DNA from 3 places in the Bradyrhizobium sp. UFLA01-814 genome. Region 1 is predicted to be linked to each of the others. Evidence: predicted binding sites of a transcription regulator. Region 1 holds the regulator's gene; each other region holds the start of a gene.
The links. The regulator PhoB, encoded in region 1, activates phosphate uptake and scavenging genes when phosphate is short. The targets are predictions, from matches to a motif close to TGTCATNNANCTGTCAT.
Positions count from the first base shown of each region.

Region 2: a site for PhoB is predicted at 4,282-4,298, ahead of PMN64_RS09495 (alkaline phosphatase D family protein). Genes of this name have one in related genera too.
Region 3: a site for PhoB is predicted at 5,745-5,761, ahead of PMN64_RS28020 (phospholipase C). Genes of this name have one in related genera too.

Region 1 is NZ_JAQOSR010000040.1:11,577-18,951, reverse strand. Features, by position in the region: gene PMN64_RS14625 (ATP-binding protein) at 1-108, shown strand, start outside; gene pstS (phosphate ABC transporter substrate-binding protein PstS) at 244-1,254, shown strand; gene pstC (phosphate ABC transporter permease subunit PstC) at 1,487-2,476, shown strand; gene pstA (phosphate ABC transporter permease PstA) at 2,481-3,326, shown strand; gene pstB (phosphate ABC transporter ATP-binding protein PstB) at 3,323-4,141, shown strand; gene phoU (phosphate signaling complex protein PhoU) at 4,249-4,965, shown strand; gene phoB (phosphate regulon transcriptional regulator PhoB) at 5,112-5,822, shown strand; gene PMN64_RS14590 (GcrA family cell cycle regulator) at 6,081-6,593, opposite strand; gene PMN64_RS14585 (aspartate aminotransferase family protein) at 7,081-7,375, shown strand, end outside.
Region 2 is NZ_JAQOSR010000022.1:15,977-23,351, reverse strand. Features, by position in the region: gene PMN64_RS09510 (Crp/Fnr family transcriptional regulator) at 1-497, opposite strand, end outside; gene PMN64_RS09505 (response regulator) at 764-1,138, shown strand; gene PMN64_RS09500 (hypothetical protein) at 1,232-2,359, shown strand; gene PMN64_RS09495 (alkaline phosphatase D family protein) at 2,656-4,218, opposite strand; gene PMN64_RS09490 (TAXI family TRAP transporter solute-binding subunit) at 4,583-5,986, opposite strand; gene PMN64_RS09485 (4a-hydroxytetrahydrobiopterin dehydratase) at 6,198-6,503, shown strand; gene PMN64_RS09480 (YkvA family protein) at 6,595-6,993, shown strand; gene PMN64_RS09475 (TAXI family TRAP transporter solute-binding subunit) at 7,063-7,375, opposite strand, start outside.
Region 3 is NZ_JAQOSR010000108.1:3,088-10,462, forward strand. Features, by position in the region: gene PMN64_RS28000 (DUF599 domain-containing protein) at 1-615, shown strand, start outside; gene PMN64_RS28005 (hypothetical protein) at 628-1,536, opposite strand; gene PMN64_RS28010 (aldo/keto reductase) at 1,725-2,510, opposite strand; gene PMN64_RS28015 (cytochrome-c peroxidase) at 2,583-3,914, opposite strand; gene PMN64_RS28020 (phospholipase C) at 4,023-5,669, opposite strand; gene PMN64_RS28025 (alpha/beta fold hydrolase) at 6,120-7,004, opposite strand; gene hydA (dihydropyrimidinase) at 7,048-7,375, opposite strand, start outside.

The DNA of each region.
Region 1 (7,375 bases):
CTTAACCGTCATCGCGGGCGTCTTTTGATCGAGAGCGTGCCCAAGAACGGCGCCACTTTTACCGCCTGTTTTCCCCGCCCGAAGACCCCGTCACCAACCCAAAGCTAAGCATTTTCAGCTGCTTAGCGCTGTCATCCAACTGTCATCCAACCTTCGTAAAAGCAGCACCGACCGCTCCTAGATGGACCGGCGTGAGCGCGATCGGGCGCATTCGGCGCTTCGCTCACTGGATGGAGACAACCCATGAATTTCATCAAAGCAATCGTCGCAGCCGGCATGATCGCCGCTTCGACGTCGGCCTTCGCTGCCGATATTACCGGCGCGGGCGCGACGTTTCCGTTCCCGATCTATTCGAAGTGGGCTGACGCCTACAAAAAGGAGACCGGCAACGGTCTGAACTACCAGTCGATCGGCTCCGGCGCCGGCATCAAGCAGATCCAGGCCAAGACCGTGACCTTCGGCGCCACCGACGCGCCGCTCAAGCACGAGCAACTCGAGAAGGACGGCCTCGTCCAGTGGCCGATGGTGATGGGCGCGATCGTCCCGGTCGTGAACCTCGAAGGCATCAAGCCGGGCGACCTGATCCTGTCGGGCGAAGTGCTCGGCGACATTTATCTCGGCAAGATCACGAAGTGGAATGACGCGGCGATCGCCAAGCTCAATCCGAAGCTGACCCTGCCGGCCGACGCCATCACCGTCGTGCGCCGTTCGGACGGTTCGGGCACCACCTTCAACTTCACCGACTATCTCTCCAAGTCGAACGCCGACTGGAAGTCCAAGGTCGGTTCCGGCACCGCGGTCGAATGGCCGGTCGGCGTCGGCGCCAAGGGCAACGAAGGCGTTGCCGGCAACATCAGCCAGACCAAGAACGCGATCGGCTATGTCGAATATGCCTACGCCAAGCAGAACAAGCTGACCTACACCGGCTTGGTCAACAAGGCCGGCAAGACCGTGCAGCCGACCATCGCTGCCTTCCAGGCCGCCGCCTCGAACGCCGACTGGGCCAAGGCTCCCGGCTACTACGTGATCCTGACCGACCAGCCGGGCGAAGCCTCCTGGCCGATCACCGCGGCGACCTTCATCCTGATGCACAAGGACTCGACTGACAAGGCGGCCTCGCAGGAAGCGCTCAAGTTCTTCAAGTACGCCTTCGAGAAGGGCGACAAGGCAGCTGAAGAGCTCGACTACATCCCGATGCCGGACGCGGTCGTCAAGCTGATCGAGAAGACCTGGTCGTCGGACATCAAGAGCTAAGGCCGACGTTGCGGCAGGACCTGTGCCGACTCGATCGCGGCACAGGTTGAGCGACCAAGACCCGGTCTCCATCACCGCGGCAACAAGCGCGGGATCGAGGCCGGGGGTTCGCGCCTCAAGAGGCGTGGCTGGAACGACGACGCCCGGCCAAATGCGTCAGTGAAGATCGCTTCGGGGCGTAGCGGTTTGCGTGGCTTTTTTGCATACTAAAGAGGGGATTGGCGTGGCAGACATGGCTGTTCAGAGCGATGTGATGGAAGCCGCGGGACCTTACGATCGCGCCAAGGCCCTCAGCGCCTTCAAGCTCGGTGACCTCACCTTCTATTGGATCACCCGCATCTCGGCGATCTCGGTTCTGTTGATCCTCGGCGGCATCATCCTGTCGCTGATCGTCGGCGCCTGGCCGGCGATGAAGGAATACGGCTTCGCCTTCCTGTGGACGCAGCGCTGGGCGCCCTCGGCCGATCCGCCGGTGCTCGGCGCGCTCGGCCCGATCTACGGCACGCTGATCACCTCCGTCATCGCGATGATGATCGCCATTCCGGTCGGCATCGGCATCGCCGTGTTCCTCACCGAGCTCTGCCCGCAAGTGCTGCGCCGCCCGATCGGCATCGCGATCGAGCTGCTCGCCGGCATCCCGTCGATCATCTACGGCATGTGGGGCTTCTTCGTGCTGGGCCCGTTCCTGGCCAACACCTTCCAGCCCTTCATGATCCGGATCTTCGAAGGCGTCCCGGTGCTGGGCGCGGTGTTCGCCGGTCCGCCGTCCTATCTCAGCCTGTTCAACGCCGCGCTGATCCTTGCGATCATGGTGCTGCCCTTCATCACCGCGATCTCGGTCGACGTGTTCAAGACCGTGCCGTCGGTGCTGAAGGAAGCCGCCTACGGCATGGGCTGCACCACCTGGGAAGTCGTCCGCAACGTCGTGATCCCCTACACCCGCGTCGGGGTGATCGGCGGCATCATGCTGGCGCTCGGCCGCGCCCTCGGCGAGACCATGGCGGTGACCTTCATCATCGGCAACTCGTTCCGGATCTCGTCGTCGATCTTCGCGCCGGGCACCACGATCTCGGCGGCGATCGCTAGCGAGTTCGCCGAGAGCGACGGCCTGCATCAGTCCGGCCTGATCCTGCTGGGCCTGCTGTTGTTCGTGCTGACCTTCTTCGTGCTCGCCGGCGCGCGGCTGATGCTGATGCGGCTTGAAAAGAAGGCGGGGAAGTAACGCCATGAACCCGATCTACAAATCCCGCCGCCGCAGCGACATCGTCATCCGCGCACTCTGTGTCGGCGCGGCGCTGTTCGGCGTCACCTGGCTGGCGCTGATCCTGATCACGCTGCTCTACAACGGCCTTGCCGGCCTCAGCGTGCAGCTGTTCACCCAGAACACGCCGCCGCCCGGCTCGACCGAAGGCGGCCTGCTCAACGCCATCGTCGGCTCGGTCATCATGACCGTGATCGGCGTCGGCATCGGCGCGCCGCTTGGCCTGTTCGCCGGCACCTACCTCGCCGAATACGGCAAGCACGACAAGCTGACCTCGGTGATCCGCTTCATCAACGACATCCTGCTCAGCGCGCCGTCGATCATCATCGGCCTGTTCATCTATGGTGCGGTGGTGGTGCCGATGCGCGGCTTCTCGGCGATCGCAGGCAGCCTCGCGCTCGCGGTGATCGTGATCCCGGTCGTGCTGCGCACCACCGAGGACATGCTGCTCTTGGTGCCCAATCCGCTGCGCGAGGCCGCCTCCGCGCTCGGCCTGCCGCGTTCGCTGGTGATCAAGCGGATCGCCTATCGTGCCGCGCGATCGGGGCTGATCACCGGCGTGCTGCTGGCGACCGCCCGCGTCGCCGGCGAGACCGCGCCGCTGCTGTTCACCGCGCTGTCGAACCAGTTCTTCAGCCTGGATCTGACCAAGACGATGGCCAACCTGCCGGTGACCATCAACAACTTCGTGCAGAGCCCCTACGCCTACTGGAAAGAGCTGGCGTGGAGCGGTGCGCTGCTCATTACATTCACCGTGCTCGCGTTGAATATCGGCGCGCGTATCCTTGGTGCCGAAAGGGCCGCAAAATGACCGAGCTTTCCGTCTCCACGACTGCCGCGGGCCACGTTCCCCAGGTTCCGCTGCCTGAAGCGCCGCCGAAAGTCACGGTGCGCAATCTCAATTTCTATTACGGCGAGCACCACGCGCTGAAGAACATCAACCTGACGCTCGGCACCAACCGCGTCACGGCGTTCATCGGCCCGTCCGGCTGCGGCAAGTCGACCCTGCTGCGCATCTTCAACCGGATGTATGACCTCTATCCGGGCCAGCGCGCGGTCGGCCAGCTGATGCTGGACCAGACCAACATTCTCGACCCCAAGCTCGACCTCAACTTGCTGCGCGCGCGGGTCGGCATGGTGTTCCAGAAGCCGACGCCGTTCCCGATGACGATCTACGAGAACATCGCCTTCGGCATCCGCCTCTACGAGAAGATCTCGAAGTCCGAGATGGACGACCGGGTCGAGAAGGCGCTGCGCGGCGGCGCGCTGTGGAACGAGGTCAAGGACAAGCTGAACGCGTCCGGCCTGTCGCTCTCCGGCGGCCAGCAGCAGCGCCTGTGCATCGCGCGCACCGTGGCGGTGCGCCCCGAGGTGATCCTGTTCGACGAGCCGTGCTCGGCGCTCGACCCGATCTCGACCGCCAAGGTCGAGGAGCTGATCCAGGAGCTCTCCGAGGACTACACGATCGCGATCGTCACCCACAACATGCAGCAGGCGGCGCGCGTCTCCGACAAGACCGCCTTCATGTATCTCGGCGAGCTGATCGAGTTCGACGACACCAACAAGATCTTCACCTCACCGAGCGATCGGCGCACCCAGGACTACATCACCGGCCGGTTCGGTTGACCGGCGCATGATCCGGAAAAGTGGAAACCGGTTTTCCGATCAGGGCATGCTAAAATTCAGGACACGAAACCATGATCCCCGGGATCATGGTTTGAGGGAGACAAGCGATGGCTTCTGAACATACCGCCAAGGCATTCGACAGCGACCTGCAGGAGTTGACCCGCCTGGTCGCCGAGATGGGCGGCCTGGTCGAGCGGATGATTACCGAGTCGGTCGACGCGCTGATCCGTCGCGACGTCGCGCTCGGCAAGCGCGTGGTCGCCGCCGACATCGAGATCGACAATCTGCAGCGCAACATCGAAGAGCGCGCGGTGCTGACGATCGCGCGCCGCCAGCCGATGGCGATCGACCTGCGCGAGATCGTCAGCGCGATGCGCGTCGCCACCGACCTCGAGCGGATCGGCGACCTCGCCAAGAACATGGGCAAGCGTGTCGCGGCGCTGGAGAGCGATTTCCAGCCGCTGAAGCTGATCCGCGGCCTCGAGCACATGACCGACCTCGTGCTGTCGCAGGTCAAGTCGGTGCTCGACGCCTACGCCGCGCACGACCTGCCGGCGGCGATGAACGTCTGGAAGGGCGACGAGGAGGTCGATGCGATCTGCACCTCGCTGTTCCGCGAACTGCTCACCTACATGATGGAAGATCCGCGCAACATCTCGTTCTGCATCCATCTGATGTTCTGCGCCAAGAACATCGAGCGGATCGGCGATCACGCTACCAATATCGCAGAGACCGTGTTCTACATGATCGAGGGCCAGCAGATCACCGACAAGCGCCCGAAGGGGGACATGACCACTTTTGCCACCACGGTGCCGGGCAACTGAAGGCATCATCGGCAAGCGCGAAACCGGCAAGAGTGAAACTGGACGATCCTCGCGACAATTCGTTTCCGCGGGGACTATGCTCAAGGAAGTAAGCGTTTCGGTTTGCGTCTGGGCAACGGATCACCACAGAGAAAGAACTTAAACCGATGAGCGCACGCATTCTGGTAGTCGAAGACGAGGAAGCGCTGACGACGCTGTTGCGCTACAACCTCGATGCGGAAGGCTACGATGTCGAGACGGTGGGGCGCGGCGACGATGCCGACACGAGGCTGAAGGAGCGCGTTCCCGACCTCGTGGTCCTCGACTGGATGCTGCCGGGCCTGTCCGGCATCGAGCTGTGCCGCCGCCTGCGGGCGCGGCCCGAGACCAAGCAGCTTCCGATCATCATGCTGACCGCGCGCGGCGAGGAAAGCGAGCGCGTGCGCGGGCTTGCCACCGGCGCCGACGATTACATCGTCAAGCCGTTCTCGGTGCCGGAGCTGCTGGCGCGGGTGAAGGGCCTCTTGCGCCGCGCGAGCCCGGAGCGGCTTGCAACCGTGCTGACCTATGGCGACATCGAGCTCGACCGCGAGAAGCGCCGCGTGGCGCGCTCGGGCCGCCCGATCGATCTCGGGCCGACCGAGTATCGCCTGCTCGAATTCTTCCTCGAGCATCCCGGCCGCGTGTTCAGCCGCGAGCAACTGCTCGACAGCGTCTGGGGCCGCGACATCTACATCGATGAACGCACCGTCGACGTGCATATCGGCCGCCTGCGCAAGCTGCTCAATCCGGGCCGCGAGCAGGATCCGATCCGCACCGTGCGCGGCGCCGGCTACGCGCTCGACGACCGCTTTGCCAAGGCCGAGCCGCAGCCGTAATGGCCGTTGCGGGATTCATATCCCGTAGCACGGTGTCGTCCCGGCCTAGTGCGCAATTGCGCACGGGAGCCGGGACCCATACGCCGCGGCCGGCGTAATCGGCACGGGGCCAGACGGCTTTCTAACAACACGCATTAGTGGTTATGGGTCCCGGCTTTCGCCGGGACGACGCCGATGATGTAACGGGCCACGCGCCATAAAAAAATCCCCGCTTTCGCGGGGATTTGTTTTTCAGGTCTTCCGTAGTTTCCCGAGTGCTCACTTGATCTGCGGTTTCGCCGACGGCCGGCGGCGATCGGCGGCGGGCTGGTAGGCGACGCGCGAGTGATGCGCGCAATAGGGCAGGCCGCCGAGCGCCTTGCCGCCGCAGAAGAAGAATTCCGGGCTTGAGGGATCGCCGACCGGCCAGTGACAGGTGGCCTCGTTGAGTTCGAGCAGCGACAGCCGCTGGCTCATCGGCACCACATTGTCGTAGGAGATCGGATCGGGCTCCATCTCGACCTCGAAGGCGTGCGCCAGCGCGGTGTTGCCGCGGGACACCGGGCGCGCCACCCGCATCATGTGCTGGGCGGGGCGGGCCTTGCGCTGCCGCGGCGCGGCCGTGGAGGGGGCCTTGGCGCGGCCGGAGAGGCCGAGCCGATGCACTTTGCCGATCACGGCGTTTCGCGTCACATTGCCAAGTTCCGCCGCGATCTGGCTGGCCGACAGGCCAGACTCCCAGAGTTTCTTCAGCTGCTCGACGCGATCGTCGGACCAGGTCAATACAGTCATCGCATTCTTCCCTTCGCGTAGCGCCGGCCAATCATTGGAGCGGCGCTGCGAGCCAATCTGGACAAATATCCCTGCGGCCAGAATCCCTTAGCCCTCGCCGGGCGCGGTCTTGCGCCCGAACGTTTACGCGCGATACGAAGGCTACTTAGAGGGTCCAGTACTGCCGCACGAGATGTCGTACCCGACAGGCCAAACGCTACAATATGGCGTGACTCTGGCGCAAGAGTCCGCGGCCGTGCGTCCACATGTTCCGATACAGTTAAGCATTGCGATGAGGCTTTTCCACCGCACCGGAATGCTCCGGATTGCGCTCGTTTCGCATTGCAGGAAGGCCACTTCGTGGCGATTGACACCTACCGACCGCAGCATAGAATGTCCGCCACGTGCCGCCCGCAAAGGCGGCCGTTTTGTTTTCCGAAGCTGGCCGTTGCTGCGCTGGCGTCAAGCCCCGCGGCAATTGTCGGCTCAAAAACCGTCAGTGAACGCCATGACCAACGCTGCCACGTCGCATCTGCTCCCCGTCTTCGCCAGGGTCGATCTCGGCTTCGAGCGCGGTGAGGGCGCCTGGCTGATCGCAACCAACGGCGACCGTTATCTCGATTTCACCTCGGGCGTTGCGGTGAACGCGCTCGGGCATGCGCATCCGCATCTGGTCAAGGCGCTGCAGGACCAGGCGACCAAGCTCTGGCACATGTCGAACCTGTTCAAGAGCCCGGACGGCGAGGTGCTGGCCGCGCGGCTGTGCGAGCAGAGCTTTGCCGACTTCGTGTTCTTCTGCAATT
Region 2 (7,375 bases), on a different contig from region 1:
GAGATGATCCATTTCGCCGCGCGCTGCTCGATCGAGTGGATGGCATTGCAGGCGGTCGACTGGAAGATCTGCGCCAGCATGCAATCGGCATAGCGCGCGAAGATGTTGCGCACCGAGATCGACTTCAGCTTGGCGCCGTTGAGCTTGCTGATCGGCAGCCGCGCGAACGGGCCGCCGAACTTGACGGCGATGCGGGTATAGGCCGGCAGGAAGCCCTGGCTGACGATGCCGCCGACCGCGCCCTCGCGACCGACCAGGATGGTCTCGATATCGCGGCCGTCCTCATTGGGCACCATGTAGGAGACGAGGCTCGGCCCGCACGGGAAATGCACGGTCTGAACATCATCGCCGGGGCTGTAGAGCAGGTCGTTGGCCTGCGCGTCGACCAACCCCAGATGCGGTGCGATCAACTGGTAATCGGCGTCGTTCAGCCGGCGCAAAAGATTGTTGAATGGCCGATCACTCGTCCCGGCCAACTCGGTCCGTTTCGCGATCATGGGAAATTCCTGAAAATCCAACGCCGACAATAATCGAAAGGTTCCCGGATTTATGTTCACTAGTGAACAGACGGCGCCGCTCGCGATGTGGTGGTTTCATCTCGGGAACAGCCGGCGTGCTTTCAGGCGCCGGTCGCGGGCCATCCGGCCGGACTGATCCGGTCTTTCATCCATGCTTTGGAGCGTTTTCGAGCGAATTGGATACCGGTTCGCGTGAAGAAAACGCGTCAAGACAACAAGCTCTAGCAAACGGAAACTGGCACGCCATGGACCTCACCCCCAATGCCGGCATGCCCGGTGACGTCCTCGTGGTCGAGGACGATCCGATCATCTCGCTCTATTTCGAGGACACCATCCTCGGCTTCGGCGCCCGCACGGTGCGCACCGCGGCGAACGTCGCCCGTGCGCTCGAGCTGATCGCCGAGCGCGCGCCGGATTTCGCGCTGCTCGACGTCGGCCTCGTCAGGGGCGAGATGACGTTCGCGATCGCCGAGCGGCTGGATGCGCTGAAGGTGCCTTACGCGTTCGTCACGGGCTATGGCGCGGACATCAAGCTGCCAGCATCGCTCGCCGACAAGCCGCGGCTGACCAAGCCGTGCTCGAGCGAGGCGCTGGAGGCGGCGCTGAGAAACGGCCACTGACGGATTGCCAGGCTTCGGCCTCGCCGCCGGGGCGTTCGTCGTCTACGATCCAAGTTGTTGGATTCGGCGACGCACAGGCATCGGGAAGCCGTGATGGCGATCAGGACATCTGCCGTTGCGCCGGCAGCAGCGCGATCCCTCGGGCTGCTTGGGGTGGTCCTGTCGCTGGCCTCGGCCGTCATCGGTGGTTCCGCGTCCCCAACCATTGCGACGCCCCTCGCGCTCACGAGCCAGCAATCGGCCGCACGTGAGGCGTACGAGAATGCCCTGAAGAGCTTCGAGTCGATCCTGCGCCAGCGACGCGCACAGATCGATTCCAATCAGCCGCTGCCCAATCTGCCGGGCCAGGCCCTCTACCTGGCCCGCGTCGAAATGATGAGCGCATACAAGGATCTCACCGATGCGCTTCCGTCCAGGGTTGGAAGACCCAGCAGATTCCGAATTCCCCCGGCGTATTTTGACGCCGACAATGAGCCGCTGTTCGACGAGTACAGGAAGCTCTTTGACATCATGGAGGCGCCGCCCGCCAGCGCGCAACGATCCGATACGCCATTCACGGACGTGGTCGATCTGGCGGCCGCGATCGCGCGAGCCAAGGGTCTCGATGCCAAGGACGCCGCGGCCGCGGGCCGTATCAGCCTCGGCCTTTTCTTTGCCGAGACCGGCGGCAAGCAAAATGCGGGGAATGCGCGGTCGAACACCTACAAAGGGAGCCTGCAGACCGGTCCGTCCGAAGACCGCAACGGCCGAAGGAAGTGGGCAGCGATCAAGGGATCAATCGCGGCCCTCGATCCTGCACTGAGCGGTCGTGACGACAAAGAAGAGGCGCGGGCCGGCAACCTTGATCACAGGTTCAATCACTGGACCGCCGTGCGGGACGCCCTGATGAACGCACACGCGGATATTTTCCCGGAGATCCCCGCGATTCTGAAAACCCTGCCGGATCCGATCGATCAAATGAAGCTGTTTGAGCTGATCCAGATCATTCCGACGCCGACCAGGGCCGCACTCAGGTCGGGCAACCTCGTCGGTTACAGAATTTCCGATGCCAGGATCATGCGATACTTGCGCAACAACAGCATCTTCGCTTTCGGCCGGGCCGACCGGGCAAGAACATCTGCGACCTTCCGCGAGATCCTCGATGCGATGTGGCTGTTCGACGCCAAGTTCGAGCAGGCGCTTGCCAGGTTCAAGGAGATCAAGGCGGGCAAACCGGGCTGATCGGTTGCGGAGAGACCCCAGCCCTCCCCGCAAGCGCAGGGCTATCGCATATGCCCCTTGGCGACCGCGCAAGTGCTTGGCCTCGTGGTTCGAGACGCGCCGCAAGCGGCGCTCCTCACCATGAGGGTCTACTATTGTGCCGCAAAACAAGACCTCATCCTGAGGAGCCCGCCGAAGGCGGGCGTCTCGAAGGATGGCCACGAGGGCACCGCCACGAAATGCGATAGCCCTGCCCGCAAGCGGGAGAGGGAGCGCAGTTCGTTCGCGGCGTTATCTCAACCCAATCGCGTCGCGCGCTAGACTGGCTTCGGATCGAGCGTGATCGCCCACAGCTCGGCGTCGACGCGGTCGCGCAGGCTCACCGTCATCTGCCCGCTCTTGCCGTCGATCTTGACGTGGCCGAAGAACTGCATGCCGGCCGACGGCGGCAGGTTCTGGTTGGCCTCGCCCGGCGCCTTGATGAACTTCACCTCGGGGCCGAAGGTGTTGTCGAGCTCGTTCGGACCGAACGTGCCGGCATGCAGCGGGCCGGAGACGAATTCCCAGAACGGATCGAACTCCTGGAACTGGGCCTTGTTCGGGTTGTAGTAGTGCGCTGCGGCGTAATGCACGTCGGCGGTCAGCCACACCGTGTTGACGATACCCGCGGTCTTGATGAAGCGCAGGATATCGGCGATCTCGAGCTCGCGGCCGCGCGCCGGACCGTCGCCCTGCGCAAAGGCTTCCGAGCCCTTCTTGTTGGCGGCATCGTCATAGACGATCAGCGAAAGCGGCATGTCGGAGGCGATCACCTTCCAGGTGGCGCGCGAGTTGAGCAGCGCGCGCTTCAGCCAGGCCATCTGGTCCGGGCCGATGAAATAGGCGTCGGGGCCGTACTGCTCCTGCAGGTTCGGGCCGTTGGGGCCGCGATAGCTGCGCTCGTCGAGCATGAAGACGTCGAGATGCGGACCGTAGCTCAGCGTGCGATAGACGCGGCCCGGCTCGACGATGCTCTCGCGCATCGGATACATCTCGTGGAAGGCCTTGGCCGCGCGCGCCGCGAGCACGGTGATGTCGCGCTCCTTGTAGGCCGCCGGCAGTTGCTTCGACAGCGACCAGTTGTTGGTCACCTCGTGATCGTCCCACTGCACGAAGATCGGCACCTCGGCATTGAAGGCGCGGACGTTGTCGTCGAGGAAGTTATACTTGTGGGCGGCCCGGTATTCGTCGAGCGTCTCGGCGACCTTGGCCTTCTCGGGAATCGTGACGTTCTTCCAGATCTTGCCATCGGGAAGCTTCACCTCGGAAGGGATCACGCCGTCGGCGTAGATCGTGTCGCCGGAGTGCAGAAGGAAATCCGGAGCGTGCTTCTTCATCGCGGCGAAGGTGATCATGCCGCCGTCGTCGGGATTGATGCCCCAGCCCTGGCCGGCGACATCGCCGCCCCACACGAAGGAGACGTCGCGGCGATCGCTCGGCCCGGTGCGGAAGCGGCCGACCACCGGCTCGCCGACGACGTCGATATGGGCAAGGTCGCGGAAGCGGACGCGGTAAAAGATGTCCTGGCCGGAGGGCAGGTTCTCCAGCAGCATCTTGGCGGTGAAGTCGCTCTCGGGCAGCGCCGTGATCGGCGGCAGCGTATGGGCGTCCTTGAACGATTCGGTGGTCGCGACCTCGACCATCATCTGCGACGGCCGGTCCGCACGCGCCCACACCACGCCGCCGTCGACGCCGACATCGCCGGACTGCACGCCATGGGTGATCACCGGGCGGTCGGCGGCCCGCGACAGATAGGGCATCGCGATCACGCCGGCGCCGGCCGCAGCCGCCGTGGAGAGAAAGCGTCGGCGGGTGAGATTTCGCGAGAACCGGATCGTCATGGGGAGCCTCCTCAGGTCACAGCGACAATGCGCCGCAGGCGCGCCAAGACCTAGAAAAATTCCATGACGGAGAGATTACAGCGGCGGGAGGCACAAGGCGTCGGGGTCAGCACCTTTGTAAGGTGAGCACGTACGTCGGGCTCCCTCCCCCCTTGCGGGGGAGGGTAGGGGAGAGGGGTAAGCTCCGGGCGGCATGTTTGCGGAGAACGGTGCCTTCGCAACTCGGTCGCTTGTTGTCGAACTCAATTCTGAGAGAGCACGTCGTGTGGCACCCCTCTCCCTAACCCTCCCCCGCAAGGGGGGAGGGAACCCTGCCGCCGATGACTCCCTCACAGGCTTTGGCGGATAGAGAGTAGCGGCGATTCTACGCCGTGCCCGCCGCCCTGAACTGCGTGGCAGTCCGTTGCAAATTTTGCGGCATGCTGAACAACAAGGCCTTGCGGTCGGCGACGGCGTTATGAAGCTGCTCGAGCGCGATGTTGAACGCGGTCAGCGTGCCTTCCTCGATCGCGCCGTGCTCGAAACAGTCCAGCGTGTGGCGCAGGATGTCGTCGGCCTCCGCCTGCATCTGGTCGAGTTCCTCGATTGAATCGCTTTGCCGTGCGGCTTTGAGCATCGCCAGCAGGCGTTCGCGCTGCGAGGTGTTGGTGTTGCGCTCGTCCTGCTTGAGATAGCCGGCGAACCACGCACCGGCCGAGCCCATCGCCGAGAACGCCATCAGGCTCCACCAGATGTAGTCGCTGTAGCGGTCGAGGAAGGTTTTTTCCTCGCCGTCGACAAACGCGGCGGCGCCCGGATGCACCGGAATGGTGGCATCCTTGTCGGTGTCCGGCGTCTCGATCTTGGCGGCGAGCGGGAAATCGGTCTTGAGCGACTGCCGGATCGCGAACAATTGCCGAGTGAATGCCGCGACCGTCGAGTCCGACAGGCCCTTCCGCGCAACGATGTGGTGCGAGAAGCTGATCGTCTTCACCTCATCGTCGGGCCGGTCGGCGGAGCCGAGCGAGCCCGCGGGGATTTCCGCGGCCTCATAGGCCGGATGGTTCTGCGCGATTGCCTCTGAGGCGTCGATCGCAAGGAAACTCGGCTCGCCACCGTCGCGGACCGATGCCGTGATCGCATCGATCGTGATCTTGCTGTTGGCCGGACCGACGGCGAGATAGGCGTCGGCCTTCAGGTTCTTGATCGCTTCCGCCGCCTCATTGGCCGGGAATTGCACGATTTCGACCTTCATCGGGTCGACGCCGTATTGCGTCAGGATCAGCTTCAGCAAATTGACATTGGCCGGGGTGCGGCCGACGACGCCGATCTTGCGGCCGGCAAGCTGCGCGATCTTGGTGATCCGCGCGGATTTCCGGACCTTGCCCTTGGCGGGCGGAACCCACATCACCACGACATTCTTGCGCAGGGTCGCGACCGCCTGCGCATTCTTCGGCACTTCGAGATCGCCGCGGATGATGGCGAGATCGGCCTTGCCGTCGGCCAGCGTCTGCGCGCTGGCGGTGGCGCCCTCGGTCTGCACCGGCCTCAGCTTGACCTGGGTTTGCTGCTGGTTGTTGAAGGCCTGCGCCAGCGCCTGCACGACCTTGAGGTCATCGCTGTTGGCGGGACCGACCGCGATCCGCAGCGTCACCGGACGCACGGCGAAATAGTAACCGGCCAGCAGCGTGCCGATGATGGCCAGCGCGCCCGCGATCAAAACAAACATCAGCCGCCGCTTTGCCGAACGCAGCGGCTTGGGCGACATGCTGGCGGAGCCGTCTGTCATCGATCTCGCAAACAATCGTCGGGGCTCAATCTCGCAAAACTACCAACGCGCATACATCCCCTATGTGTAGCAAATTACTGAATGGACAGATGTTACAACTCCGTCATGGTTACCAGCGGCGATAGGACGCGATTTCGGCCTTAATTTGGGCGTGGATCCCATCCCGGAGGCCGGTTGTTAGGCTAAAGTCGGCGTTAAACGGGAGGTTACCATGGTCGAACGGCTGTCAGCGGAGGCAAGGAAGGCCGCCCTTTGGGAACTGGCCGGCTGGTCGGAAACGTCCGGCCGCGAGGCGATCGCCAAGACCTTCGTGTTCAAGGACTTCAACGAGGCCTTCGGGTTCATGGCCCGCGCCGCCCTGGTCGCCGAGAAGAGCGACCATCACCCCGAGTGGAAAAACGTCTACAAGACGGTCGAGGTGGTGCTGTCGACCCACGATGTCGGCGGGGTGACCAAGCGCGACATCGACCTCGCCAAGGCCATGAACGCGATCGCAAGGCAGCTTGGGGTCAGTTGAGCCCGGCGCGCGCAACCTTGCGCGGGTCCGCCGATATCCCCAGATTCGCATCGTCCGCCGCCGAACTGGCGCGGCGTCGAGGAACCTTGCGATGACATCGAGCGAACACGGCGTGGGATTTGGGCCTGCCGATCGGCTGGCACAGGACCCCGAAAGCGTGCGCCGCCGTTTCTGGATCAAGTTCAAGAAGGTGGTGGCGAGCCTGCCCTTCGCGGAGGACCTGCTGGCCGCCTATTACTGCGCCTTCGACCGGCAGACGCCGCGCCATGTGCAGGCGGCGCTGCTCGGGGCGATCGCCTATTTCATCCTGCCGTTCGATTTCGTGCCCGACATGCTGCCGATCCTCGGCTTCACCGATGACGCCGCAGTGCTCGCAACAGCGCTCCGCATTGTGGCAAGCCACATCACGCCGGAGCATCGCGATGCCGCCCGCGCCGCGCTGAAGCGCGGTGTGCCGGAGGGCGCGGAAAGTAGCCCGGATGAAGCGTAGCGTAATCCGTGGTCTTTCTCGCCGATCGATCGAGCGGGTTTCGCTGCGCCCGATCCGGGTCCGAGGAGTCTAGCGTTTCTCGCCGGCGCGCAGTTGGGCACGAGAGTTGTTTTCCGCTTCCCACGCCCGGAACTGCTTGAACAGCACCTCCTTGTCGGCGTCGCTCTGCAAGCGCGTCGCCGCCGGGCTCTGCTTCAGGAATTCATCGAAACGGGTGCGCTTGGCAGCTTCGACGCCGTGGCGGTCCAGCCATTGCTGGGCTACCGGCAGGCGTTGCCAGCCCGGCAGTGGCGCCGACAGCGAGACCTCCCGCCACTTCGGATGGAACGGCGGATTCTGGAACGTCGGAAATTTTGTGAAGAACGCATCCACGAAATTGGCC
Region 3 (7,375 bases), on a different contig from region 1:
ACCATCACGCTGGAGCATACCGCGTATGGGCGCGACAGCCTATCGGCGCGGATGCATGTCTATCGCGAGATCTGGGTGCGGAATCTGCTCAACCGCGACGCACGGATGGTCGACATGCAGATCATGGCCAGCTTGCAGAACGGCACCGCGTTCTTTGCCTCCACCAGTCTGATCGCGATCGGCGGCGGGCTGGCGCTGTTGCGCGCCACCAATGACGCGCTCGCCGTGCTCGGCGCGCTGCCGGTCAACCTCACGCCCTCGCCCGCTTTGTGGGAGGTCAAGTGCATCGGGCTGATCCTGATCTTCATCTACACCTTCTTCAAATTCGCCTGGGCCTATCGCCTGTTCAACTATGTGGCGATCCTGTTCGGCGCGATGCCGCCGGCCGAGCAGCGCGATACGCCGGAGGCGGAGGCCCACGTGATCCGCACCACGCGGCTGTTCGAGACGGCGGGCCGGCACTTCAACCGCGGCCAGCGCGCGTTCTTCTTCGCGCTCGGCTATCTCGGCTGGTTCGTCAGCCCCTGGGTGCTGTTCGTCACGACCGCCGCGGTCGTGATCGTGATCTGGCGCCGGCAGTTCGCCTCGAATGCCTGGCAGGCGATGGGAAGCTGAAGCGAACCTTGTCTACGACGCGAAATCGCGCGGGCTGAAGTCGAGGTCGAGCACCTTCCATTCGCCGTAGCGATCCCGCGGCAGCATCGCATAGGGCTGGCAGGCCTGCAGCGCCTCGGTCGCGCTCTTCAGCAGCAGCGGCCCCTTTTCCGAGGCGGTGGCCTCGATCAGCACCGGCTGCGCGGCGAGCTTGCCGTCGGGCTTCATGAGCACCCTGAGCTTGATCTTTACGTCGTCACCCGTGCTCAGCGTCGGCGGGAGTTTCAGGCAGGTCTTCAGATGACGGCGAAATTCGGCGACCACGCTCGAGCCGACGTCGGCCTGCTCGGTGGCGGCTGCGTCGAAATTGTCCTTGCCGGGTCCGGGGCCGGACGGCGCGCTGGCGGGCGGCTTCACGGAAATGTCGGGCGGCAGGCCGAGCATGACATTGTATTTGACCGAAAGATCCGGCTCGGGCTGCGCATAGGCAGGCGACGACGCTGCCGCCTGTTGCTGCGCCGTTGGCTGGGGCATCGGTGGCGTTTGCGGTGCCGGCGGCGCGGGCGGCGGCTCGGCCGCGGCACGTTGCGGCGCCGGGCTGGGCTTGGGCGCCGTCGGCGTCGCCTGCTTCTGAGGTGGTTGCTGTGGCGCGTTCTGCTGTGGCGCGGCCGCCTGCGCCGATGGTTCGGGCTTGGCTGAATCCACCGGCTTGTCGAGCGACGGCAACTGCAACTCGGGCGTCGGCGACGGGCTCGGTGCCGGTTCGGGCTTGGTCTCGACCTCGGACCTGGCGACCTCCTGCGGCGTCACGATCTCGACCGGCACCGTGTCAGCGGCGACGGGATCGAACTGATGGACCTCCGAATAAAGGAAAATCAGCGCGAGCAGCATCAGGTGCACGAACACCGACGCCATCAGATCCGCGTTTGGCCGAAACTTCATCCCACTCGATCACGTCAGTGATGTCTCTCCCCGCCGGCTATAATACCGGCCGGAACCCGCCTGCCTCAATCCCCATTCGGTCCAAAGCTGCAATCGGCCAGCGGGGCATTAGCATGATTGGGATCAGGACCCAGCCATTTTTCCGAGACTTGATTCTCAGGCAAAGACCCCGTGCGTCGCGGAGCCCATCATCGCGCGTCAGCGCTCCCGATCGCCGAGATCTCGCGCATGTCGTCGACCGACAGCTCAAAATCGAAGATGTCGATGTTCTCCTGAAGGCGTTCGAGCTTCGAGGTGCGCGGGATCGCGGAGACATTCTGTTGCACCAGCCAGCGCAGGCAGACCTGGGCAGCGCTCTTGCGATAGCGGTCGCCGATCCGCGCCAGCGCGCGGTCGCCCTTGACCCGTCCCTTCGCGATCGGGCTGTAGGCGACGAATGCCATGCCGCGGCGTCGACAGGCCTCGATCACATCGGCCTGGTCCAGATAAGGATGGTACTCAACCTGGTCGCAGGCGAGCGGCTCGGGGCATGTCGCCACCGCCTCCTCGATCAGCGCCGCGTTGAAGTTGGAGACGCCGATATGCCGCGCCAGGCCCGCCAGCCTGACTCGCGCCAGCGCGCCGAGCGTCTCGGCAAGCGGCACCTGCGGATTGGGCCAGTGCAGCAGCAACAGGTCGACCTCGGTCAGGCGCAGCCGCGCCAGGCTCTCCTTGGCGGCGCGTTCGAGATCCTTCGCCATGAAATGCGTGGTCCAGACCTTGGTGGTCACGAACACGTCGTCGCGCTTGACGCCGGAGGCACGCAGCCCCTCGCCGACCTCGCGCTCATTGTCGTAGATCTCCGCGGTGTCGATGTGGCGATAGCCGAGCCGCAACGCCTGCTCGACGATGCGCGCGCAGGTCCGCCCGCGCAGCTCCCATGTGCCGAGCCCGATTGCCGGGATCCTGGCACCGTTGCCTTCGACGACATTCATGCAGCCATTATGCGCGCATGACGAAGCGCTGCCAACTCACAGTGCGGTTCCGCGGTGGAACGTCGCGACGTCTCACCGCTCCGGCTGGTAACCGTCGGTCAACGTCTTCAGCAAGGCGATGATGTCGGCCTCATCCTGCGCCGTCATCGCGGGCGTGTCGCCGAGATGGCGCTCGAACGGCGGATCACTGACGTCGACATTGCCGTGATACTTTTCCGGCAGGTCATCGTACTTGCGCACCGTGCCGTCGGCGCCGCGCGGAAAGACCTTCTCCGGATTGGTATCGCGGAAGTTATAGAAGTCGAGCACCTGCTCGAGGCTGGTGAAGACGCCGTTGTGGAAGAACACGCGACGCGTCGCCGTGTTGCGCAAGGTCGGCGTCAGAAACATCCCGCAATATTGCGTCTGCTCGGCAATGTCGGTGCGGTACGGACCGCAAACCCCGAGATCGAAATGGTCGGGATCGCGGTTGCTGACAAGCGCGGCGTTGCGCGGCGCGCCGAGCGCCTCATATTGATGATCGGTGAACAGCGGCGGCAGACCGTCCCGGGTCGGCTGCGACGTATGGCAGCCGCCGCAATTGGCCTTGTCCGGATCGTTGAACAATTGCAGGCCGCGCAACTCGCTCTCGCTCAGCCGCGCCTTGCCTTCCAGCCAGTAGTCGAACTTGCTGGTGTAGGGATGGAAGCTCGGCTCCTCAACCTGATAACGCGCGACGGCAAACATCGCCTCCGCGACCAGCAGCCGCGTGTTGTCGAAGACACCGGCGCCGAACAGCTCGGCGAAGCGCGGCGCGTAACTCGCCTGGCGCAGCTTCTGCGCTACGATCTCGATGCTGCCGCCGTCCATCTCGTTGGGATCGAGCAGCGGGAAGATCGCCTGGTCCTGCAGCGTATCGGCGCGGCCGTCCCAGAACAGTCCGCCCTGCGGGACGATGTTGACGGCCGACGCGGCAGTCCCGGTCGCAACTTTCCTGGCGCGCGCGGCCTGCTGGCCGAGCGCGGCCAGTTGCGCGAAGTCGACGACATTGTCGTCCTCGTCCTTTTCGGGCCCGATGCTGAAATTCGGCTGCCGCTCGAGATAGGTCAGGCCCGGCACGGCGCGTGTCCCTTGCCGGGATTGCGCGGGCCCGCCGAGCATCACCGGCCCATCATTGGGTGGCCCGTAGGCATGGTCCGGACTGTGACAGGACGCGCATGACAATCCGCCCGAAGAGGACAGCGACGCGTCGAAGAAGATCTTCTGACCGAGCAGCGCCATGGCGGACAGCGGGGCGACCGGCGGACGCCTGAGCTGCACCGGGTTCGGATTGGTCCCCGGAAGTCCCTGCGTCTCGACGGCCGCAACAGTGCCGGCCATGCACAGCAAGCCGGCGCCGAGAAGCCACAAGGTGCGGCGGTTCATGTCAGATCCAGTGTCGTTAAGCGTTTTCGCGCGAACTGGAGACCAGTTCGCGCGAGCGAACGCGTCAGGGCAGAGCTTCGGTTCTGATTGGATCAGAACCGAAGGGCGTTAGTGGTGATGGTGATCATCCGGCGGGCTGACGATGACCGTTCCGGCTGTCGGATCAAGGAACAGCGTGTCCTGCCGGTACTCGTGGTCCTGGCCGTGGCCGCGCTCGAAGTCGAACAGGTCGGCGATCGATTCGACGCTGTCGTCGAACGAGCCGCCGCCAAGACGCTGGCCGTGCAGCCAGTTGTCCTCGATGAAGCGCACCACGGACGCCTGCGAGATGCGGGTGTGGCTGACGTAGTTGCGCTTGGCGAAGGGCGAGATCACCAGGAACGGGGTTCGCGTGCCGGGACCGCAGCGGCCGTTCACCGGCTGGCCATTGAGGCCGTTCGGCTGCGTCTGCTTGCCGATGCCGCGGCCGCACTGGCCGGGGCCGTTGACCTGGTCGGCGGTCGGGTCATACGAGGCGCTGATCGGCGCAAGGTACTGGTGATCGTACCAGCCGTCGGAGTCGTCATAGGTGATGATGACCGCGGTTTCGCCCCACTCCTTCTGCTTCTGCAGGAAATTGATCAGCTCGACATTGCCGGCCTGCTCGTCGAGCGGATCGGAGTTGCCGGGGTGACCGTCCTGGTAGGCCGGCATCTTGATGTAGGAGACGGCCGGGAAGTTGCCGGCCTTCACCGCGGCGTAGAAGTCCTCGAGATCGTAGGCATGATTGGCCGGGTCGAGCGTCTTGCCGCCGGGCACATAGGTGTGTCCGACCGCATTCACCGAGTTCGGCCGCGCATGGGTCGGGTTGGCGGTCGACTTGTAGTACTGGAACCAGGCGTGGTGCGGGATGTAGTCCACGACGGTGCCGTTGACGTTGCTCGAGAACGTGCTGCGGCCGCAGTTGGTGGTGCCGTTGCTGTTCTTGAGCGTCAGGTCGAAGCCGCCCATGAAGCTGCCCCAGCTGATCTGCTCGGCATTGAGCAGGTCGCCGATGTTCTTGCTGGTCATCAGGACCTGGCTGGTCGTGCTCGAGCAGGCATCGTAGGCAGGGTCGGTATCACCGATCAGCGTCAGGCCACCCTGGCCGTCGGCGATCGACGATGACGAGCCGACGATGTTCTGCGCGCCGTTGGTCTGGCCGGCAACCACCTCGAGCGCGCCGGGCGTCGACGGACCAAAGGTGTCGGTCCAGTTGTTGTCGCTCATCGCGAAGTTCTGGGCGTAATTCCAGAATGCGGTGACGGTGTTGCCGTCGAAATAGCCCATCACCTGCCCGTTGGTGCCGAAGGCGCCGACGCCGCCGGCGGTGCCGCGACCGGTGAATTTCGGAAACAGGTCTTCCTTGCCGTTGTCGACCGCTTGCTGCTCGGGCGTGTAGGCGTGGTTCTGCGACTTGGTGTTGGCCTGGGTGCGGTCGAGGCGGAACGGATTGGTCGCGCCGGTGCCGTTGGCCGGGTTGGTGTTCGGGTTGTTGGTCAACAGATTGGCGCTGGCGAGGTTGTTAACCTTCGGCGTATGCGGCTTCGCCGTGAACGGGATAGAGCCGGTCGGGTTGGTCGCAACAGGATAGGTTGCGAAGTAGTGATCGAACGAGCGGTTCTCGTTGAAAATAACGACGAGATGCTTGATCGGCGTTTGGGTGTGGATGTCGTGCGGATGATGATCGTGGCCGTTATTGCCCTTGTTGTCGTCCTGAGCTGCGGCGCTGCACATCACCGCAGCGGCAGCAACCAGACAGACTCCGACCGTCGAAAGAAATTTGGCTTTCACCGTAGTGCCCCTTTTATTTTTAAGGATTTATGACGTCGACCTGCGACAAGTTATCCACCACCGATGACAGCGCTGTGTCGGTCGAATGAATGCGACGAACGATGATGCGCGCTCATGTCCGCATCGGTTGCAGCAGGCATCGAGGGACCAATCTTTGCGCGCATGACAGACGCCCTCCTCTTCCGTCTCACGCGATCGGCTATCTGTGAACGCGGTTTCGGTCACAAGACATGGAATTGAATGACAGCAATCATGCGAACAGATTGTGCGCCGCCTGCTGTCGCGGCGTGCTCACACCCGAAAAAAATCCGCGCCTTCCGAGGATGTTGCTCGAAAAGCGCGGATGCTTGGCCTGGTGGCGGATGATGGCTGCGATTCAACTCGGCGTGAAGCCTACTCGTTCATTCCCGTAATCGAAGCGCTGACCGCCCGCGGATCGCGCTGCGGCCAGCGACCGCTTTCGACCTGCGCCAGGAAATCGCCGACGATGCGGTTGTATTCGTCGGGCTCCTCGATGTTGATGGCGTGGCCGCAGTTCGGCATCACCGCGAGCGCGGCCGACGGAATGCTCTGCTTCATCAGGATGCCCGGCAGCAGGCACGGCCAATCCTCGTCGCCGGTGATGATCAGCGTCGGCACATTGATGCGCTTCATCCGGTCGACCAGCGTATAGAGCGAGGGACGCTCCTTCTGCACGCCTTGCTGGGTGTTGGCCGATCCGACCGCCGAATGCTCGGTCAGCATGGTCTTGAACTCGGCGTGGCCACGCGGGTCCTTGTTTTCATATTGCACGCGGGTCGGCCCGTAGGCATAGCGCTCGGCGAAGGCCGGCATGCCTTCCTTGCGGATCATGTTCGCGATCACGTCGGCCTCGGCGCGAAACGTCTCGCGCTTGTCGAGCTCGGCGCCGTAGCCGCAGCCGCCGATGCACAGCGACAGCGCCCGATCAGGGTGACGCAATCCGAAATGCAGCGTCGCAAAGCCGCCCATCGACAGACCGACGATATGCGCCTTCGGCGCGCCGATGTGATCGAGCACGGCCAGGATATCGTCGGCGGCGCGCGCCTGCGAATAGGACGAGACCTGCTCCGGTACATCGGACGGTGGGAAGCCGCGCGCATTGTAGGCGATGGTCCGGAAGCGCTTGCCGAAGTGCCGCATCTGCGGCTCGTAGCTGCGCAAGTCGCCGGCGAACTCGTGAACCAGGATCACCGGATGCCCCGATCCGGTCTCCTCGAAATAAAGCCGCACTCCGTCGTCTGTCACAGCATAGGGCATGTTGATCTCCTGCCTTCTCTTTGCTTGTTACGGGATGGTCGCGTTACGGAATGGTCGCGGTCTTCGGCGGCTTGGCGCGCGGCAGATAGGTGCCGTGGTCCTTGCCGCCGACGAGCGTACCGTTGTCGACGACCACCTTGCCGCGCACCATGGTCAGCACCGGCCAGCCCGTGACCTCGAGCCCTTCATAGGGTGTGTAGTCCGCGCCGTCGTGGATCAGCTCGTGGCGGATCGTCACCTTGCGCTTCGGGTCCCACAGCGCGATGTCGGCATCCGAGCCGACCGCGATGGTGCCCTTGCGTGGATAGAGGCCGTAGATCTTGGCGTGGTTGGTGGCGCTGAAGGCGACAAAGCTGTTGAGGTCGATCCGC